DNA from 3 places in the Streptomyces sp. NPDC005799 genome. Region 2 is predicted to be linked to each of the others. Evidence: riboswitches for the same ligand, from Rfam matches in the RefSeq annotation. Region 2 holds a riboswitch; each other region holds the start of a gene.

Region 1 (7,054 bases), on a different contig from region 2:
CGGTCGCCAGGAGCAGGCCCGGCAGCTGCGTGGGCCCGAGCAGCGGCGCGTTGTCGGGGGAGCCGGGGCGCAGGCCCGCGCGGGTCTCCGTCAGCGGCAGTTCGGTGATGCCGGGGACCAGCTCGTGCGCGTCGCGCAGCAGTTCGTACACGCCGCCCGCGGTGACCGTGGTGTCCCAGCCCAGTTCCTCGCTGGTCGCGCCGACGACCAGCTCGCCATTCTCGCGCGGCACCAGGTAGACGCTGCTGCCGCGCACCACGGCGCGCACGGTGCGGTTCAGGAACGGCGCGTACCGCTTCGGCACGGTCAGCCGCAGCACCTGCCCCTTCACGGGCCGTACGGGCGGCAGGACGTCGTCCGGGACGCCCGGGAGCCGTCCGCTGAGGCTGCCGGCGGCCAGCACGACCTGGCCCGCGCCCAGTTCGGTGCCGTCGGCCGTGGTGACGCCGGCGGCCCGCTCGCCCGCGACCCTCAGACGCTCGGCCCAGCCGCGGTGGAAGACCACGCCCGCGTGCTCGCACGCGGCCACCAGCGCACGTGCCAGGCGCCGCGGGTCGATCTGATGGTCGCCGTCGACCCGGAGCCCCCCGCGCACGCCCGGCGCGAGCATCGGCTCCAGGCGCCGGCACTCGCGCCCGGACAACCACTCTGACTCCAGTCCCGACTGCCGCTGCAGGGCGTGCAGTTCGCGCAAGTGGGCGCGGTCGTCGGCGTCCAGGGCGACGGCGAGGGTGCCGCACCGGCGGTAACCGAGGTCGTCCCCGGTGAGCTCGCCGAGCTCGGCCGCGAAGTCCGGGTAACGGCGCGCCGACTCCAGGTTGAGGCCGAGCAGGGTCTGCTCGCCGTAGTGCAGTTCGGTGACGGCGGCCAGCATCCCGGCGGCCACCTGGGCCGCCCCGCCGCCCGGCTCCGGGTCCACCACGGCGGTCGCGAACCCGCGCTGTGCGGCCCGCCAGGCCGTGACCAGGCCGATGATCCCGCCCCCGACGACGAGGACGTCTGACGTACGTGACGGCATGGGCGTCCAGCCCCTCCCTTCGCCGGCATGACCCGGATCAGGTTCGTACGGTCGGAGGCCGCCAGCCTCCCTCTCAGCCCGGTGCGTCCGGGCTCCCGCGAGTGCTTGTACGGTGGCCACCCTAGCCCGATCCCCGACGCCGCTGTAAGGGAGCCTCCCGCCGTGCCCCGCTCGCTGGACGGCCTCGTCCTCGCCCCCGTCGCCGACCAGGCCCCAGGTCAGGTGGGCACCGGCACCCGCTTCACGTACCACGAGCGGGACGGGGAGATCTGGGCCGAGTACGCGGGCGGCGACGTCGTACGCGGGCATCTGGTGGGTACCCGGTCGGGAGACCGGCTCGACTTCCGGTACGTGCAGCTCACGCACGACGGGACGACGTCCTCGGGGCACTGCGTGTCCACGGTCGTCGGACTGCCGGACGGCCGGCTGCGGCTGGAGGAGACCTGGGAGTGGGAGTCGCAGCCGGGCCGCGGGACCAGTGTTGTGGAGCAGGTCACTCAACACGACCGCTGACTGACGGATAGTCAGTGTCTATGGTGATCAGGTGAGCGAGCAGACGACGCAGTCGCAGCGACGGGTGGTCGTGGTCGGCGCGGGCATGGCCGGTGTACAGACCGCCGTCGCCCTGCGCGAACAGGGCTTCCGGGGCACCGTCACCCTGATCGGTGCCGAGCCCCACCAGCCCTACGACCGTCCGCCGCTGTCGAAGGCCGTCCTGCTCGGCAAGTCGGAGGGTTCCGCCTTCGACGTCGACTTCGAGGCGCTCGGCATCGAACTCCTGCTGGGACGCGAGGCGCTCGGCGTGCGCCCGGACGACCACGAACTGAACACCGAGGCCGGGCCCGTCCCGTACGACGTCCTGGTCCTCGCCACCGGCGCCGAACCCGTCCGGCTGCCGGGCGCGGAGGGCGTGCCCGGCGTGCACCTGCTGCGCACCCTGGACGACGCCGAGCGGCTGCGGCCGGTGCTCGCCCGGCAGCACGACATCGTCGTCGTCGGCGCGGGCTGGATCGGCGCCGAGTTCGCCACGGCCGCACGCGAGGCCGGCTGCTCGGTGACCGTCGTGGAGGCCGCCGACCGACCGCTGGCGGGCGCCCTGCCCGCCGAGGTGGCCGCGCCGATGGCCGCCTGGTACGAGGACGCCGGCGCCGTGCTGCGCACCCACGCGCGCGTGGAGCGCGTCGAACCCGGCGAGGTCGTCCTCGACGACGGCTCGCGGCTGCCCGCGGGCGCGGTGGTGGTCGGGATCGGCGCCCGCCCCGCCACCGGCTGGCTCACCGGCTCCGGCATCGAACTGGGCGCCCACCGCGAGGTCCTGGCCGACGCGTACCTGCGCAGCTCGGCACCGGATGTGCACGCCGTCGGCGACTGCGCCTCCTTCCCCTCGGGCCGGTACGGCGAGCGCCTGCTCGTCCACCACTGGGACAACGCCCTCCAGGGCCCGCGCACGGTCGCGGCGAACATCATCGCCGCGGCCACCGGGGCGCCGCCCGCCGTCTACGACCCGGTGCCGTACTTCTGGTCCGAACAGTTCGGCCGCTTCGTCCAGTACGCCGGCCACCACACCTCCGCGGACGCCACCCTGTGGCGCGGCGACCCCTCGGGCCCGTCCTGGTCCGTCTGCTGGCTGCGCGAGACCCGTCTGATCGCCCTGCTGGCCGTGGGCAGGCCCCGCGACCTGGCCCAGGGCCGTCGCCTGATCGAGGCTGCCACTCCGATGGACCCCCGGCTCCTCGCCGACCCCACGCGCCCGCTCAAGGCGGCCACGGCCTAATCCGCCGCCCTGGTTGGACGGCCCCGACTTCCGACTGTCAGTCCTGGATGGCACGCTTAATCCCGTGACCGAGATTGACGCAAAGATCGATGCTCTCGTCCCCGCCTGGCTCACCCTGCCCGACATCGCCGAGATCCTCGGCGTCGAGGTGACGCGTGTCCGGCAGCTGGTCAAGGAGGGCCAGCTCATCGCCGTACGCCGAGGTGAGAACCGCGCGCTGCACGTCCCCGCCGCCTTCATCGACGGGGCCGAGCAGAAGGTCGTCAAGGGCCTGTCCGGGACCCTGACGCTCCTGCGGGACGACGGCTTCTCCGACGAGGAGATGCTCGAGTGGCTCTTCACCCCCGACGAGAGCCTGCCCGGCACCCCCGCTCAGGCCCTGAGCGAGAATCGCGGCACGGAGGTGAAGCGCCGGGCCCAGGCGCTCGCCGTCTGATCCGAACGCGCTGATCATCCGAACACCGTCCGGCGTACGGGCCGGGCCCGCCCGGGCCACGGCCGTGGCACCGCGCGGCCCGCGGCAGCCACGCCGCGGGCGCCCGGCCCCCGGCCCGTACGCCGCCGACCACGAACGACACGGGGGACCTTCGCATGTCCATCGCCGCCACCACCGCCCGCGCCCGGCTCGCCGACGCCCGTGTCTACCTGTGCACGGACGCCCGCAGGCGCCAAGGCGACCTCCCGGAGTTCCTGGACGCCGTGCTTGCCGGCGGGGTCGACATCGTCCAGCTGCGCGACAAGGGCATGGAGGCGGCCGAGGAACTGGAGCACCTGGAGGTCTTCGCCGAGGCCTGCGCCCGGCACGGTCGGCTGCTGGCGGTCAACGACCGCGCGGACGTCGCCCACGCCGCCGCGGCGGACGTCCTCCACCTCGGCCAGGGCGACCTCCCGGTGCCCGCCGCCCGCGCGATCCTCGGGGACGACGTCCTCATCGGCCGCTCCACGCACGCGGAGGCGGAGGCCGAGGCGGCCGCCGTCCAGGACGGCGTCGACTACTTCTGCACCGGCCCGTGCTGGCCCACCCCCACCAAACCCGGCCGTCACGCCCCCGGCCTCGGTCTGGTCCGGTACACCGCCGCCCTGGACACCGACCGCCCCTGGTTCGCCATCGGCGGGATCGACCTCGGCAACCTCGACGAGGTGCTGGAGGCCGGCGCCCGCCGGGTCGTGGTGGTCCGCGCGATCACCGAGGCGGACGATCCGGGAGCCGCCGCGGCGGAGTTCGCCAAGCGGCTGCGGCAGCAGTAACGGGGGTGTGTCCGGCCGGGTGTCCAAGGGGTGGACAGCAGGGTGGCAATTCGGGCAAATTCCCGGGACTCGGTTGGGGGACCGCGCCCCCCTGGTTAACCTGCGGGTATGGCCCTCGGAACCGCATCCACCAGGACGGACCGCGCACGCACTGTGCGTGACATGCTCGCCACGGGCAGGACGACGTACTCCTTCGAGTTCTCGGCACCCAAGACGCCCAAGGGCGAGCGCAACCTGTGGAGTGCGCTCCGGAGGGTAGAGGCGGTCGCCCCGGACTTCGTCTCCGTGACGTACGGCGCCGGCGGCTCCACCCGCGCGGGCACCGTCAAGGAGACCCAGCAGATCGTCGCGGACACCACCCTCACCCCGGTCGCCCACCTCACCGCGGTCAACCACTCCATCGCCGAACTGCGCAACATCATCGGCCAGTACGCCGACGCCGGGATCCGCAACATCCTCGCCGTGCGCGGCGACCCGCCCGGCGACCCCATGGGCGAGTGGGTGCCGCACCCGCACGGCCTGACCTACGCCGCCGAACTCGTCCAGCTCATCAAGGAGTCGGGCGACTTCTGCGTCGGCGTGGCGGCCTTCCCGGAGATGCACCCGCGCTCCGCCGACTGGGACGCCGACGTGACCCGCTTCGTCGACAAGTGCCGGGCCGGCGCCGACTACGCCATCACCCAGATGTTCTTCCAGCCCGAGTCGTATCTGCGGCTGCGCGACCGGGTCGCGACGGCGGGCTGCGAGACCCCGGTCATCCCCGAGGTGATGCCGGTGACGAGTGTGAAGATGCTGGAGCGGTTGCCACAGCTCAGCAACGCTCACATCCCGTCCGCCCTGAAAGAGCGGATCCTCACAGCAAAAGACGATCCGGTCGCTGTACGCTCCATTGGCATCGAATTCGCCACGGAGTTCTGCGCGCGACTGCTCGCCGAGGGAGTGCCCGGACTGCACTTCATCACGCTCAACAACTCCACGGCATCGCTGGAAATCTACGAGAACCTGGGCCTGCACCACCCCCCGCGGGCCTAGACCGGCCGCACGGGTATACGACACACTGCGTAGCGGTCACTGGGAGAGGGGCGTACATGGGCTGGACGGTCCTCTACACCGCGTTCGGCATCGTCGCGCTGTGGCTGCTGGGCGAAGTGCTGCTGCAGTACAAGGCGCGCCTGCGCTGGCGGCTGCTCGCGTTCGTCGGCTTCCTCGGCGTGGTCGCCGGGGTGCTGATGGGCTCGGTGGTCGTCATCGGCCTGGGCGCGGCCGCGTTCGCGGTCGGCCAGACGTACGTCACCCTGTCCTTCCGCCGCGGCTTCTCGGCCGGCTGGGCGGTCAAGCGCCCCGAGGGCGAGGGCGATCCGCTCGGCGTCACCAGCAAGCGCCGGCGCGGCAAGGCGGACCGCCAGGACCCGGCCCTGGAGGTCTCCGACCTCGAGTCGGCCACCGCGGACGCCGGGTACGGCGAGGAGCGTCCCTACGCCCAGGACGGCGCGTCCTTCGGCAGGGACGACGACTACGACCGCGACGACGTCTTCACCCCCGCGCGTTCCTCCCAGCCCACGGCCGCCGAGTCCACCATGGTGTACGAGCCGCAGCCCCTGGAGGAGGACACCGGCTCCTACGGCATATACGGCGGCGACTCCTCCGGCTACCCCGCGGGCGACCCGTCCTACGCGAACGCCGCCCAGTCCCAGGAGCAGTACGCGACGGCCGCCCAGGGCGCCGACCAGACCTACGGGTACGACTACTCCGGCTACACCCAGCAGCAGTACGGCTACGACGCGGGTGGCCAGCAGCAGTACGCGGCCTACTCCGACCCGTACATCGGCACCCAGACCTACGGCGGCGGCTACGACGCCTCGTACGGCCAGTACGGCCAGCAGGGGTACACGCAGGACCAGTACGGCACCGGCACGTACGGCACCGAGACCCCCTCCGGCGAGGTGTGGGTCCCGCAGCAGCGCACGGACGAGACGTACGGCGGCGAGCTCCCGCAGGAGCAGCAGTACCCGTACCAGGGTGACGGCCAGGGCCAGAACCAGGGTCACGGCAACGGCTACGACGAGCAGCAGTACCGTTACTGAGCTTTCCTCAGCCCTGGACCGGACCGCTCACTGAGACCCCCGGAACTCCGGCCCCTCCACGATCAGCCCGGCCACGAGCGCACCCGACATCCCGGCATGGGCGAGCCCGCCACCGGGGTGCGACCAGCCGCCGGCGGTGAACAGGCCGGAGAGGGCGGTGGTGTTGGCGGGATGCAGGGTGCCTTCCCCACCGGCGAGCGAGGGCGGGGGCACGGCACCGCCCTCGGCGCCCGTCTCCTGCCCGGTGTGCACGGGGGTGCGGACCTCGCGCCACAGCGTCCGCTCGCGCAATCCCGGCACCGCGCGCTCGGCCGCGGCCACCATCCGGTCCGCGAAGGCATCGGCGGCGCCGTGCGCGGCCCAGTCGTACTCCGCGGCGGAAGCCACCGTCGCCGTCAGCACCACCGACTCGTGCCCGGCGTCCGGGCGAAGGGCGGGGTCGTCCGGGCGGTCGACGCGGACCGTCGGCCGGTCGGGCGTCTGCCCGTGCCGGAACAGGTCGAGTTCGCCCTCGGCGTCGTCGGAGTGCACCACCGTGCGGTGCACCGCCCCCGACTCCCGGGCGCCACGCAGCGCGAGGCACACCACCACGCGGCCGGGGTGCCGGTCCTCGACGTGGGGCGCGAGGTCCTTCGCCCCGTACAACTCCCGCCCCCGCACAAGCCCGCGCATCCGCCACGGGCCCGCCCCGACGACCGTGTCCGCCTCCGTCACCGTCCCGTCGGCCAGCTCGACCCCGGCCGCCCGGCCGTCCTTGTCCAGAACACCGGTGACCTCCGCGCCGAAGACGAACTCGACCTTCCGCGCGACACACCGCTCGTACACCGCCCGTGCCAACTCCCTTACGCCACCGCGCACATACCAGGTACCGAACGCGTGCTCCATGTACGGCAGCACCGCCGTGCTCGCCGGCGCCGTGCCGGGATCCAC
Region 2 (7,054 bases):
CTCGTGCTCGGCGACCTCGAGGCCGACGGCGTCGAGCACGGCCCGCGCGCCGAAGCGGACGGTGGCCTCTTCCAGGCTCAGCAGCATCTAGAACTCCCCGGTCCGGTCGGTACGGAGCCGCTCGAGCACCAGCAGCGCCACCGCGCACACCACCATCAGGATCGTCGAAAGGGCCATCGCCTGGCCGTAGTTGAGGTCCCCGGGCCGCCCGAGCAGCCGCGCCACGGCGACTGGCAGGGTCGGGTTGTCGGGCCGTGCGATGAACACGGTCGCCCCGAACTCCCCCAGCGACACGGCGAAGGCGAACCCGGCCGCGACCAGCAACGCCCGCCGCACCAGGGGCAGATCGACCTCCCGCCACACCCGCCAGGGCGAGGCCCCGAGCACGGCCGCCGCCTCCCGCAGCCGGATGTCCACGGCCCGCAGCACCGGCAGCATGGTCCGTACGACGAACGGCACGCCCACCAGCGCCTGTGCGAGCGGCACCAGGATCCAGGACTGGCGCAGGTCCAGCGGGGGCTTGTCCAGGGCGATCAGGAAGCCGAAGCCGACGGTCACCGCGGAGACGCCGAGCGGCAGCATCAGCAGCGCGTCGAAGCCGCGCACCAGTCGTCCGGCGTCCCGGCGGGCGAGGGCCGCGGCGGCCAGAGCGCCGATCACGACGGCGATGGCGGTCGCGGCGAGGGCGTACTGCAGTGAGTTGCCGATCGCGTCGATCGGCGGGACGAGGAAGGTGTCGCCGGTCTCGCTGGTCAGCGCCCGGTAGTAGCGGAAGTCCGGCGCGTCCAGCGACCGTTGCACCAGCACGGCGAGCGGCAGCAGGAGCAGGACGGCGACGGTGAAGAGGACTCCGGCCAGCAGCGCCCACTGGGCCGTCCCGCGCGGCCGCCGGGCCGTCACGGACGCGTCCACGAGCCGCAGGGCGCTCTCCCGCCGCCGTACCGTCCAGGCGTGCACGGCGAGGATCGCGCCGACGGCCAGGAACTGGACGATCGTGAGCACGGCGGCCGTGGACAGGTCGAAGATCTCGGAGGTCTGCCGGTAGATCTCGACTTCCAGGGTGGAGAAGGTGGGCCCGCCGAGGATCTGGACGACGCCGAAGGACGTGAAGGTGAAGAGGAACACCATCAGCGCGGCGGCGGCCACGGCGGGCGCGAGGGCGGGCAGGGTGACCCTGCGCCAGGCGCGCAGCGGGGACGCGCCCAGCATCCGCGCGGCCTCCTCCTGCCGCGGGTCCAGTTGCGCCCACAGTCCGCCCACGGTCCGTACGACGACCGCGTAGTTGAAGAAGACGTGCGCCAGCAGGATGGCCCACACGGTCGTGTCCAGCCGTACGCCCCACAACTGGTCGAGCAGTCCGCCGCGTCCGACGAGCGCGAGGAAGGCCGTTCCGACGACGACCGTCGGCAGGACGAAGGGGACGGTGACGACGGCCCGCAGCACCTGTCGGCCCGGGAAGTCGAAGCGCGCGAAGACGTAGGCGCCGGGAAGGGCGACCAGGAGGGTGAGCGCTGTTGAGGCGAGCGCCTGCCAGGTGGTGAACCACAGGACGTGCCGGATGTCGGACTGGGTGACGACGTCCGCGATCCGCCCGAGCCGCCACGCCCCGTCGACCTTCAGCCCGCGCGCGACGATCGCGGCGACGGGCCAGGCGAAGAACAGTGCGAAGAACGCGACGGGCACGGCCATGAGCCCGTAACGCGCCGCGTTCCCCTGCCGGGTCCTGCGCGGGGCCGCTTCGGTCGGGGCTACTTCAGTACGAGTGACGTCCACGACTTGACCCACTGGTCACGGTTGGCGGCGATCTTCGCGGGAGCCATCGTCTCGGGGTTCTTGGCGGCGGGACCGTACTCGGTGAACTCCTTGGGCACCGCGGCCCCTTCGATCACCGGGTAGACGAACATGTTGAGCGGCATGTCCTCCTGGAACTCCTTGGTCACCAGGAAGTCGATGAACGCCTTGCCGCCCTTGCTGTTGTGCGCGTTGCTGAGCAGTCCCGCGTACTCGATCTGCCGGAAGCAGGTGCCGTACGACACTCCGGTCGGCGCGGTCTTCGGCCTCGGGTCGGCATAGACGACCTCCGCGGGCGGCGAGGAGGCGTAGGAGACGACGAGCGGCCGGTCCCCCTTGGCCTTCTTGCCGCCGGCCGAGCCGGAGAACTCCTCGTTGTAGGCCTGCTCCCAGCCGTCGACGACCTTGACGCCGTTGGCCTTGAGCTTCTTCCAGTAGCCCTGCCAGCCCCCATCGCCGTACTTCGCGGCGGAGCCGAGCAGGAAGCCGAGGCCGGGCGAGGAGGTGGCGGCGTTCTCGGTGACGAGGAGGTTCTTGTACTCGGGCTTGACCAGGTCGTCGAAGGACTGCGGCGGGGTCAGCTGGTGCTTGCTGAAGTAGGCCTTGTCGTAGTTGACGCAGATGTCGCCGGAGTCGATGGGCGTGACCCGGTGCTTGTCCTGGTCGACCCGGTACTGCGGCTTGATCCGGTCGGAGCCCTTCGCCTCGTACGACTGGAACAGTCCGTTGTCGAGGGCCCGGGAGAGCAGGGTGTTGTCAACGCCGAAGAAGACGTCGCCCTGGGGGTTGTCCTTCGTCAGGATGGCCTTGTTGACGGCCTGCCCGGCGTCTCCGTCCTTGAGGACGTGGACCTTGTAGCCGGACTGCTTCTCGAAGTCGGCGAGGACGCTCTTCGAGACGGCCCAGGAGTCGTGGCTGACCAGGGTGACGGTCTTGGAGTCGGCGGAGGAACCGCTGCCTGAGGAGCCGCAGGCGGACAGCGTGAGCATGCCGAGGCCACAGCCGAGGCCTATGACGGCAGCACAGTACTTCTTGGTGTTCACGGTGATGACCGAACTTCCTACCCAGAATGACCTGGGCGAGGTTCAGAGGGTCTGCGGCCCGATTGCCGCACTCTCAGCGCTGTGGCGCTCCCCTGTCGGATATGAAGGTGTACGTACGGGCAAAGGTTACCGCTCGGTGGCCGCCAGCTGTCCACAGGCCCCGTCGATCTCCTGACCTCGGGTGTCCCGGATGGTCACCGGTACACCGTGCGCGGCGATGGCCTCGACGAAGGCCTTCTCGTCCTCGGGCCGGGAGGCGGTCCACTTCGAGCCCGGGGTCGGGTTCAGCGGAATGAGGTTGACGTGCACGGGTTTGCCCTTGAGCAGCCGCCCGAGCCGGTCACCCCGCCACGCCTGGTCGTTGATGTCCCGGATGAGCGCGTACTCGATGCTCAGCCGTCGCCCGCTCTTCTCCACGTACTCGAACCCGGCGTCGAGCACCTCCCGCACCTTCCAGCGCGTGTTCACGGGGACGAGGGTGTCACGCAGCTCGTCGTCGGGGGCGTGCAGCGAGATCGCGAGCCGGCACTTGAAGCCCTCGTCGGCGAAGCGATGGATGGCGGGCACGAGCCCGACCGTCGACACGGTGATCCCGCGCTGCGAGAGCCCGAGCCCGTCGGGGGCGGGGTCGGTGAGCGCGCGAATGGCTCCGACCACTCGCTTGTAGTTGGCGAGCGGCTCCCCCATCCCCATGAAGACGATGTTGGACAGCCGCGCGGGCCCGCCCGGGACCTCTCCGTCCCTCAGCGCCCGCATCCCGTCCACGATCTGGTGCACGATCTCGGCGGTCGACAGATTCCGGTCCAGCCCGGCCTGCCCGGTGGCGCAGAACGGGCAGTTCATCCCGCACCCCGCCTGCGAGCTGATGCACATGGTCACCCGGTCCGGGTACCGCATCAGCACCGACTCGACGAGCGTCCCGTCGAACAGCCGCCACAGCGTCTTGCGGGTGGTCCCCTGGTCGGTCGACAGATGCCGTACGACGGTCATCAGCTCGGGAAGCAGCGCCTCCCGCAGCTTGGGGCGCGCCGCGGCCGGGATGTCGGTCCACTCCGCGGGGTCGTGCGCGTACCGCGCGAAGTAGTGCTGCGACAACTGCTTGGCACGAAACGGCTTCTCCCCGACCTCGGCAACGACCTCCTTGCGCTCGGCAGGAGTGAGATCGGCAAGATGCCGCGGCGGCTTCTGAGCTCCGCGGGGGGCGACGAAAGTAAGTTCTCCGGGCTTAGGCATGGCTCAACCAGTGTCGCAGATCGAACCGGGTGGCCCGGGACAGCTGAGGTGTAGCCCACTCCGCCTCCGATACAGGGGCGGGTTCCCTCGTGGGGCAGGGGAGGCGCCGGGATGGTGGAGACCTCGACATCGAGCCGGCCAGGGCGCCGGGCTGCGTGCGCGGCTACGACACGATCGCGGGCAGTCCGAGGGCGATCCACGAGGCCGGGTCGGCCGCGGCGAGCGGCCCCTCGCGGATCGGCGAGTCCATCGACACCACCGAGAAGAACTCGACAGCATCGGTGACCACACTGGCGACGGCAAGGTCGACAAGGCTGTGCAGGACCTGGACCGGGCCGTCGCCGACTACAACAGGGCCGTCCTCGCCGGCGAGAACCCGGACTCGCGTGCGATCGACAAGGCGGCCGACGAGCTGAAGGACGTCTGCACCTCGCAGCGAGGGCCGGGAAGCGACGCTAGGACGTGTGCTCCAGGCGGTCCTTGAGCAGGCGTTCGTTGCGCGGCAGTTCCTTGCGGACCTGGGGGCGGACGAACAGGGGCAGCATCACCTTGCCGAGGCCGTGGCCCTCGAAGTCGAGGTCCATCTTCACCCGGGAGCGGCGCCCGTCGTCCAGCGGTTCCACCTCGGCGTGGAACAGGCCCCTGACCGGGCCGTCGATGCCGCGCACACTCCAGCTGTGCGGCGGGTCGTACTCGGTGTACTCCATGGTCATCGGCATCTCACGGCGGTGCCCGAGGCGCCGGGTGACCCGGACCTGGGATCCGGTGTGCAGCGGCCCCTCGTCGAGCCGCTCCGCGGATACCGCGCTCAGCTGCCACTCGGGCAGATGGGAGGGATCGATGACGTACGCCCAGACGTCCTCAGGAGCACGGTCGACGTCGATCTCTTCATGGAAGGCGGACATGACGCCCTCCTTTCAGGGGATCCCCTTCGAGGGCTTACACGGGGATCGTCCCACTCGCCCGACGGCCGCGCCAACGAGCGAGCGGGACTCCCGGACCCGTCAGCCGGCCCCCACGAACAACACCATCAACAGCCACACCACGGGCGCCGTGGGCAACAGGGAGTCCAGGCGGTCCATGATGCCGCCATGTCCCGGCAGCAGCGTGCCCATGTCCTTGATGCCCAGGTCCCGCTTGATCATCGACTCGCCGAGGTCGCCCAGCGTGGCGCTGGCCGCGACGGCGAGACCCAGCAGCAGGCCCTGCCACCAGGCACCGTCGTCGATCAGGAACTGCATGCACAGCGCGCCCGCCACCATCGCGAAGGTCACCGCGCCCAGCAGACCCTCCCGCGTCTTGCCGGGGCTGATGCGCGGCGCGAGCTTGTGCTTGCCGAAGCGCCAGCCGACGGCGTACGCGCCCGTGTCGCTGACGACCGTGAGCAGGAGGAAGGTCAGGACGCGCCACGGCCCGTCGTCCGCCGCGAGCATGAGCGCCACGAACGTCGCCAGGAACGGCACGTAGAACGCCGCGAAGACGCCCGCCGTGACGTCCCGGAGATAGTTCTCCGGCGGTTCCGTCATGCGCCAGACGAGGACCGCGAGTGCCGTGAGCGCCATGGCGACCCACGCGCCCTCGGCCCCGCGCACATATCCGGCGACGACCATCGCCGCGCCGCCGAGCGCCAGCGGAACCAGCGGCGCCTTGATGTCCTTGCGCTCGGCGAGCCTGCTGGTCAGCTCCCACAGGCCGACGACCACGGCGACCGCGACCACGCCCACGAAGACGGCCTTGACGACGAAGAGCGACGCGATGATCACCACGCCGAGTCCGACGCCGACACCTATGGCCGCGCTCAGATCGCGCCCAGCGCTCTTCTTCTGCGGCTGGGGCGCCGACTGCGAGGCGTCGGGCATGGGCTCCGGATTCTGCTGCACCGCCAGGGGCGGCGGTGCCTGCGGCGTCTCGTCGCGGAACAGGGGGCCGCTCAGCCGTGCGGCCCCCCGGTCGTCATCCTGGTCTCCGCCGTACGCGGGTACCTCGGGCACGATGGGCATGGGGCGAGTCTGCTGCGCCTCAGGCGCATCGTACGCGGGACCCGCCGGGGCAGCCCCCTGGACAGGCCCCTGGTCGGACGGCCCCCAGTACCCGTTGTGTGGCGGCGCTCCCCAGGAAGAGTTGTTCATCAGACCTCGAGCAGCTCCGCTTCCTTGTGCTTGAGGAGCTCGTCCACCTGGGCCACGTACTTGTGCGTGGTGTCGTCGAGCTCCTTCTCGGCGCGGCGGCCCTCGTCCTCACCGACGTCGCCGTCCTTGACGGCCTTGTCGAGGGCGTCCTTGGCCTTGCGGCGCACGGAGCGGATGGACACACGCGCGTCCTCGGCCTTGCCCTTGGCGACCTTGATGTAGTCGCGGCGGCGCTCCTCGGTCAGCTCGGGGAACACCACCCGGATGATGTTGCCGTCATTGCTCGGGTTGACGCCCAGGTCGGAGTCGCGGATGGCCTGCTCGATGTTGCGCAGGGCCGTCTTGTCGAACGGGGTCACGACCGCCATGCGCGGCTCCGGCACGGAGAACGAAGCCAGCTGGTTGATCGGCGTCGGCGCGCCGTAGTAGTCGGCCACGATCTTGTTGAACATCGCCGGGTGCGCACGACCGGTGCGGATCGCGGCGAAGTCCTCCTTGGCGACCACGACGGCCTTCTCCATCTTCTCCTCGGCCTCGAGGAGGGTCTCTTCGATCACCACTTGCTCCTGCGTGTCTTGAGTAAGGCCCGGCTGCGGTTCCTGTGGGGGGCGGCGGCCGGCTGCGTCGCGTCTTCTTCCTGCACGGTTCCCGACCTGCGGGACATTGTCCATCCCCCGGTCAGGGTCCGTCGGTGTTGCTGTCAGTCCCGGCTGTCCTGGTCACCCACCAGCGTGCCGATCTTCTCACCCTTGACGGCGCGGGCGATATTGCCCTCGGTCAGGAGCTCGAAGACGAGGATCGGGAGCTTGTTGTCGCGGCACAGCGTGATGGCGGTGGCGTCGGCGACCTTGAGGTCAC
Region 3 (7,054 bases), on a different contig from region 2:
CCCGATCGATCCCACGAGCGTGCGCACGATCTCCTCCGCCACCAGCTCGCTGTTGGCCACCGTGCCCACACTGCTCTGCGCGATGGAGAAGAGCAGCAGCAGGGGCAGCGCGGCACCGGCGTAGGCGAGGACCAGGGTGTTGACGACGGACGCGATGTGGTCGCGGCCGATGCGGATGCCGGCGCGGTACAGCCCGCGCCACCCCGTCGAGGGGTTGGCCTCGTGCAGTTCCCAGACCGCCGAGGTCTGAGTGACCGTCACATCGTCGAGGACACCGAGCGAGCCGATGATGACGCCCGCGAGCAGCAGACCGCTCATGTCGATCGACGGATACAGGCCGTGGATCAGGCCGGTGTTGTCGTCGGTGTTCCCGGTGAGCGCCGCCCAGCCGATGAACAGCGAGCCGAGGAAACCGATCAGCACCAGCGAGATCAGTGTGCCGAGCACCGCCACGGACGTACGGGCCGACAGCCCGTGGCACAGGTAGAGGGCGATCAGCATGATCGCGCTCGACCCGATCACCGCGACGAGCAGGGGATTCGAGCCCTGCAGGATCGCGGGCAGGATGAAGAAGTTCAGGATCAGGAAGCTGATGGCCAGCGCGACCAGCGCCATGACGCCCCGCAGCCGTCCGACGATCACGACGGCGAGCGCGAAGATGCCGGCCAGCAGAGCCATCGGGAACCGTCGGTTCACGTCGGCCACGGAGTACTGCAGGTCCTTGGGTGCCGAGGGCTCGTAGGCGGCCACCACCTTCTCGCCCTGGTGCAGTTGGCGCGACTGGTCGGGCTGGACGATCTCGGTGAACGTACGGCCCTTGTCCTTGCCGGTGTCGACCCGGATCGTCGCCTTCTTGCAGGTCCCCTTCTCCTGCTGCTGGGCGGAGGAACCCCCGGTGGTGGAGGTGTCGCCGAGCGAGCTCCCGCCCGAGGCGTTCACCGACTTGCAGCTCACGGAGACGACCCTGGTGACCGTCGCCTGCTGGGTCTGCCGGTCGAAGCCCACCCCGGTCCGCTGGTGCGACGGGGCGCCGCCCGGCCACAGCACCACGAGGCCGACGACCACGGCGGCGGCGAACGGGATGAGGACGGCCGCGATGACCTTGCGCAAATGCTGGGAGACGGGGGCGGCCGGACCATGGCTGTGACTGTGGCCGTGCCCGCTGTGGCTGCCCGCATCGTGCCCGTGCCCGCCATGGGCGCCCGCATCGTGCCCGTGTCCCGGCCCGCCGGGGGCTCCGGGGCCGTTACCGGGTTCGTGGCCGTCGGCCCCATGGATGCCGCCGTATCCCGGGCCGTGCCCAGGGGGCGGGTACGAGGGCTGGTGTGTCGTGGTCACCGGCAGATCATCCCAACAACGGCAGAGGGGCACTGTTCACCGCGCCACACATGACGCTAGCGTGGAGGCACCTTTGCACACGCGGGAGCTCGGAGCACCGGGCTGAGAGGGCGCTGACCTCCGTCCCAGCGATGTTTCACGTGGAACGTCAACGAAGTCGAGTGATGTTCCCCACGAAATGTCGGCAGACGGAAGCCGCTGCGTCGACCGCCGAACCTGTTACCGGGTAATGCCGGCGTAGGGAGTAGGTCTCATGACCAACAAGGACGCACGCACGCCTGCCTCCACGCAGTTCGACGGGGAGAACGGGAAGTCCATCGGCTGGCACAAGGCGTACATCGAGGGTTCGCGCCCCGATGTGCGGGTGCCGGTCCGTCAGGTGCACCTCACCAACGGGCAGTCGGTCACGCTGTACGACACCTCGGGCCCGTACACCGATCCGCTCACCGACACGGATGTCCGCAGGGGGCTCGCCCCGCTGCGCGAGAACTGGATCGTCGGTCGCGGGGACACAGAGGAGTACGCGGGTCGGCCCGTCCGTCCCGAGGACGACGGGGTCAAGCACACATCGCCCCGCGGCGGTCTGCGCAACCTCGACGCCGTCTTCCCGGGACGTCCGCGCCAGCCGAGGCGCAGCCGCGACGGCAAGGCGGTCACGCAGCTCGCGTATGCGCGCCGCGGCGAGATCACGCCCGAGATGGAGTTCGTGGCCTTCCGGGAGAACGTCTCACCGGAGGTCGTCCGCGAGGAGATCGCGGAGGGCCGGGCGGTTCTCCCCGCGAACGTCAACCACCCGGAGATCGAGCCGATGATCATCGGCAAGCGGTTCTTGGTGAAGGTCAACGCGAACATCGGCAACTCCGCTGTCACCTCCTCCATCGAGGAGGAGGTCGAGAAGATGACCTGGGCGACCCGCTGGGGCGCCGACACGGTCATGGACCTGTCCACGGGCCGCAACATCCACACCACCCGTGAGTGGGTGCTGCGCAACTCCCCCGTCCCCATCGGCACGGTGCCGCTCTATCAGGCGCTGGAGAAGGTCGACGGCCGGGCCGAGGAGCTGACCTGGGAGATCTACAAGGACACGGTCATCGAGCAGGCCGAGCAGGGCGTGGACTACATGACCGTCCACGCGGGCGTGCGCCTCCCGTTCGTCCCGCTCACCGCCCACCGCAAGACCGGCATCGTCTCGCGCGGCGGCTCGATCATGGCGGCGTGGTGTCTGGCGCACCACAAGGAGTCGTTCCTGTACGAGAACTTCGAAGAACTCTGCGAGATCCTCGCCGCGTACGACGTCACGTACTCGCTCGGGGACGGTCTGCGTCCCGGTTCGATCGCGGACGCCAACGACGAGGCGCAGTTCGCGGAGTTGCGCACGCTCGGGGAACTCAACCGGATCGCGAAGCGTTTCAACGTACAGACCATGATCGAGGGCCCGGGGCATGTCCCGATGCACAAGATCAAGGAGAACATCGACCTTCAGCAGGAGATCTGCGATGAAGCTCCGTTCTATACCCTCGGCCCGCTGACGACGGACGTCGCGCCGGCGTACGACCACATCACCTCCGGCATCGGTGCCGCGATGATCGCCTGGTGGGGTACGGCGATGCTCTGCTACGTCACTCCCAAGGAGCACTTGGGCCTGCCCAACCGCGACGACGTCAAGACCGGTGTCATCACCTACAAGATCGCCGCCCACGCGGCCGACCTTGCCAAGGGGCACCCCGGGGCGCAGGAGTGGGACGACGCGCTGTCCGACGCCCGCTTCGAGTTCCGGTGGGAGGACCAGTTCAACCTCGCCCTGGACCCGGACACGGCCCGCGAGTTCCATGACGAGACCCTCCCGGCGGAGCCGGCCAAGACGGCTCACTTCTGCTCGATGTGCGGGCCGAAGTTCTGCTCCATGAAGATCAGCCACACCATCACCGAGCGGTTCGGCGGTGAGGCGGCCGACGGGGCGTCGCAGGAGGAGATCGCGGAGGGGATGCTGCAGAAGTCCAAGGAGTTCGCGGCGAGCGGTAACAGGGTGTACCTGCCGATCGCTGACTGACCAACGCCGGAACGCCGTCCCGCCACCGACCCGGGACGGCGCTTCCTCCGCCGGGACCCGGCGTCTGCCAGTTCGCGGAATCGGGGTTCCTCAGTTCGCGGAATCGACGTCCCTCAGTTCGCGGAACCGGGTGTCCGTGAGTACCACGCGGACGGCCCGACAGTGCCAGCCGTCCTGCTCGCCGGCCTCCCACTCCAGGGCGACGACCTGGCCGACGGACAGAGAACGAAACTCCGGCATCTCGATCGCCGAGAAGTGCGCCCAGCAACCGCCGGGCGTCTCCGGGGAGTCGAGGATCCCCCAGCTCTCTTCGTCATGCCACACGCGCACGCTTGCACCGATCATCCGCGGACTCCAAGGAACGCTCTGCTCAAGGCCGTCATGGCACCAGGACGATCTTGCCGGTCGTCTGCCTGGTCTCGATCGCGCGGTGGGCCGCCGCCGCTTCGGACAGCGGGTAGGTGTCCTGGACCATCACCCGCAGCCGGCCCGTCTCGATGCGCTCGGTGATGTGTTCCAGCAGCGCCCCTGAGGGCGCGGCCGTGACCCAGACATACCGCAGGCCGCGGTCGGCGGCCTGGCGGTCGTCGGTTCCCGGATCGATCGACGCGCCGACGAGCAGACCGCCTGGCCGCAGCACGTCGAGGGAGTGTGGACCGTAGGAACCGCCCACCAGGTCGAGGACCACGTCCACGGGCGCCACGGCGGCCCGGAAGTCGGTGGCGGTGTAGTCGACCAGTTCGTCGGCGCCCAGTCGGCGCAGCAGGTCGTGACGGGCGGCCCGCGCGGTGCCGATGACGTGCGCCCCCAACTCCTTGGCCAGTTGCACCGCGACATGCCCGACGCCGCCGGCCGCCGCGTGGATCAGCACCCGGTCGCCCGGCTGGACCCCCGCCAGCACGGCCAGTGCCTGCCACGCGGTCACAGCCACCAGCGGCACGGCACCCGCGTGCACCAGATCGAGGTTCTTCGGCGCGAGGGCCAGCGCCTCGACCGGGGCGACGGTGAACTCGGCGTACGCTCCGTGCCGGCCGACCGCCAGCATGCCGTACACCGTGTCGCCGGGCACGAACCGCGTCACGCCCTCACCGACCCGCTCGACGACGCCGGCCACGTCGTTGCCCGGCGTCCACGGCAGGGTGAGCAGCTCCGGCACCCGGCCGGACCGCAGCACCGCGTCTCCCGGGTTGACCCCGGCACCGGCGACGCGGAGCAGCACCTCACCCGGACCGGGTTCGGGCACGTCGGTCTCCGTGTACACGAGCGCCTCGGGGCCGCCGAACGCGGACTGTACGACGGCATGCATGCGGGCGGACATCAGGTCTCCTCGTCAGATGGGCGTGGTGCGTCCATGATCGGCCCGCTCAATGCCCCGCGGAAGAACGCACTTGTGCGACATCGCGGCCGTACGGGCCGCCCACGCGCGATGCGGCGAACGCGTCGCCCGTGAGGCCGCCGACTGCGACCGACTGTCCGGCTTGCGCTCCTCCGAGGGGCTTCCGCGGTGGGAGGCGCAAGCCGGTGGTCACTCCGGCTGGTGTTCCGGGCCTCCGAAGTCCGGGCTGGTGTAGTCCGGGCTGGTGAAGCTCGGGCGGTGACCGCGTCCCGGGCCGTCGTCCGGGCTGGTGAAGCCCGGGCGGTCGTAACCGAGATGCGGGATGCGGTTGGTCGGAGCCTGCGGGGCGGGGTCGTGCAGGGCCGCCACCGTGCCCGGGTCGGCCAGTGCGTCGCGCAGGAACGGCAGGATCCCGCGCTCCAGCAGCGCCTCCCGCCAGGCATCCCTGGCCAGGGTCACCTCCTCGTTCAGTTCGCCGTACGGTCCCGCCTCCAGCGAGGGGCTGTTGCGCAGGGCCGTCAGGAGAAGCCCGACGGCGGCGACGAGGATCGCGGCCGCGGTCAGGGCGCCGAACACCCAACCCGCCGTCAGCAGGGTTTTGCCGAACGTCTGTTCGGGGGCGACGGACCTGATGATGTACCCGACGAGCAGGAATATCGCTGCGGCCGTTCCGGCGAGGACGGGGGTGAGGACGGCGGCGACGGCGACGGCGCCCGCGCCGGCCGGCTCGGCGGCCTCGCCGAGGGTGGTGGCGAGCCCCATCGCGCCCGCGTCCGGCTCCGCGGAGCCGGATTCACGGGAGGACGACGGGGTGGACGACGCCGGCTGGCGCAGTTCCTCGCGGACCTTCACGTAGTGCTGGTACTCGGTCGCCGCGGCCACCGTGATGAGGGCGGTGGCGTTCAGCGCCATGGTGCGCAGCTGTTCGGGATTCAGCCGTTGCCCCACAGCGGCCAGTTCCGGGCGCTGTGGGGCGGAGCGCAGCGCCTCGTCGAGGACCCGCTCGTACTCCTGGCGGTCCTCACTCAGCAGGTGCTGCGGAACGCTGTTCATGTGCATCCCCCGATGCTCCGTAGGGCTTGGGGCTCGCATGCCAACGAGCCGTCGGGCAGAAACGGAGGGGAGCCTGCTACGGATAAGCCGATGGTAGAGCCGGGACGGCACGCGGTGACAGGGGGTTTCCGGAAATTGGGCCCTGGCCAGGGCCGTTCTCCACGATCCTCCGTGTGGCCCCGCCTGCCCCGGGAACGTTCAATTATCCAGCGGAAGTTGCTGGACCAGCAGCTTTCCGGCCATGGTCACTCCGCCGTCCATCGCGATGGCCAGGCCGTCCGCGTAGACGTGCGGTCCCTCGACCAACGGCTCGGGGCGCTCCTCGCCGTCCTCGGAGCCGACCTCGCCCAGCAGATAGGGAATGGGGCTGTGGCCGTGAACGATCCGGGTGCCGCCGTACGTATCCAGCAGGGAGCGTACGGCGTCTGCACCGCCCTCGTCGCGGAAGGAGAAGCGCTTGGTGAACTTGCGGAACAGATCCCAGCACTCGTCGGCGTCGTTACGGGTGAGTGTCTCGCGGACCGTGTCGTTGACCGCCTCGATCGAGTCGCCGTAGTCGAGGTAGGCGGTGGTGTCGGAGTGGACGAGCAGATAGCCGTCGACCTCCTCGACCGCGTCCAGGCGGGCCATCCACTGCAGGTGGTGGTCCTGAAGACGGTCCATGTCGGTCTTCTGCCCGCCGTTGAGCAGCCAGGCCGCCTGGAAGGTGGCGGTGCCCGCGCCGGAGTTGACGGGGGTGTCGCCGAAGCGTTTGGCGCCGAGCAGCAGCAGCTCGTGGTTGCCCATGAGGGCCTTGCAGTAGCCGCCGGCCGCGGCCGCCTCGGCGGACAGCCGCATCACCAGTTCGATGACGCCGATGCCGTCGGGTCCCCGGTCGGTGAAGTCGCCGAGGAACCACAGCCGCGCGGTGCCCGCGCACCAGTTGCCGGCCACGTCGATCAGCCCCTGCTCCCGCAGGGCGGCCAGCAGCTCCTCCAGATAGCCGTGCACGTCTCCCACGACGTACAGCGGCCCCACGCCCTCCGCCTGCTGCGGGATGCCCGCGGACACCGGGTCGACGTTCCCGCCGAGCGGGTCACCGGGGTGGACGACCGGCAGATCGCGCTCGGTGGGCGTGTACCCGTCGGGATATGTCTCCTCCTCGGGCGGTACGACGTCGCCGGGGTGCGTGCTGTGGCCGTACGGACCGGTCTCGTGGACGTATGCAGGCACCCGGAAGTCGCGCAACGTCGCCGTCCGCTCCACCTCGGGTCCCTGACCGGCCCCCTGAGTCATCA

What was found. Region 2 has a riboswitch for thiamine pyrophosphate ahead of ABZ453_RS11365 (thiamine ABC transporter substrate-binding protein). Riboswitches for the same ligand answer to the same signal wherever they lie in the genome.
Region 1: linked by a shared signal. The riboswitch ahead of thiO (glycine oxidase ThiO) and the one ahead of ABZ453_RS11365 (thiamine ABC transporter substrate-binding protein) in region 2 are both predicted to bind thiamine pyrophosphate.
Region 3: linked by a shared signal. The riboswitch ahead of thiC (phosphomethylpyrimidine synthase ThiC) and the one ahead of ABZ453_RS11365 (thiamine ABC transporter substrate-binding protein) in region 2 are both predicted to bind thiamine pyrophosphate.

The regions. Positions count from the first base shown of each region.
Region 1 covers NZ_JBEXXQ010000002.1:82,631-89,684, forward strand. Annotated here, with positions in the region: gene thiO (glycine oxidase ThiO) at 1-1,018, opposite strand, end outside; TPP riboswitch at 1,016-1,127, opposite strand; gene ABZ453_RS02370 (hypothetical protein) at 1,181-1,531, shown strand; gene ABZ453_RS02375 (FAD-dependent oxidoreductase) at 1,563-2,792, shown strand; gene ABZ453_RS02380 (Rv2175c family DNA-binding protein) at 2,857-3,228, shown strand; gene thiE (thiamine phosphate synthase) at 3,384-4,040, shown strand; gene metF (methylenetetrahydrofolate reductase [NAD(P)H]) at 4,149-5,072, shown strand; gene ABZ453_RS02395 (hypothetical protein) at 5,129-6,124, shown strand; gene ABZ453_RS02400 (NAD(P)/FAD-dependent oxidoreductase) at 6,152-7,054, opposite strand, start outside.
Region 2 covers NZ_JBEXXQ010000009.1:80,570-87,623, reverse strand. Annotated here, with positions in the region: gene ABZ453_RS11375 (ABC transporter ATP-binding protein) at 1-87, opposite strand, end outside; gene ABZ453_RS11370 (iron ABC transporter permease) at 88-1,689, opposite strand; gene ABZ453_RS11365 (thiamine ABC transporter substrate-binding protein) at 1,749-2,834, opposite strand; TPP riboswitch at 2,831-2,938, opposite strand; gene rlmN (23S rRNA (adenine(2503)-C(2))-methyltransferase RlmN) at 2,961-4,067, opposite strand; gene ABZ453_RS11355 (hypothetical protein) at 4,231-4,356, opposite strand; gene ABZ453_RS11350 (SRPBCC family protein) at 4,523-4,972, opposite strand; gene ABZ453_RS11345 (phosphatidate cytidylyltransferase) at 5,072-6,196, opposite strand; gene frr (ribosome recycling factor) at 6,196-6,753, opposite strand; gene pyrH (UMP kinase) at 6,897-7,054, opposite strand, start outside.
Region 3 covers NZ_JBEXXQ010000045.1:2,426-9,479, forward strand. Annotated here, with positions in the region: gene ABZ453_RS35355 (YibE/F family protein) at 1-1,338, opposite strand, end outside; TPP riboswitch at 1,410-1,599, shown strand; gene thiC (phosphomethylpyrimidine synthase ThiC) at 1,592-3,388, shown strand; gene ABZ453_RS35365 (cold shock domain-containing protein) at 3,479-3,733, opposite strand; gene ABZ453_RS35370 (NADP-dependent oxidoreductase) at 3,768-4,706, opposite strand; gene ABZ453_RS35375 (hypothetical protein) at 4,914-5,783, opposite strand; gene ABZ453_RS35380 (metallophosphoesterase) at 5,976-7,052, opposite strand.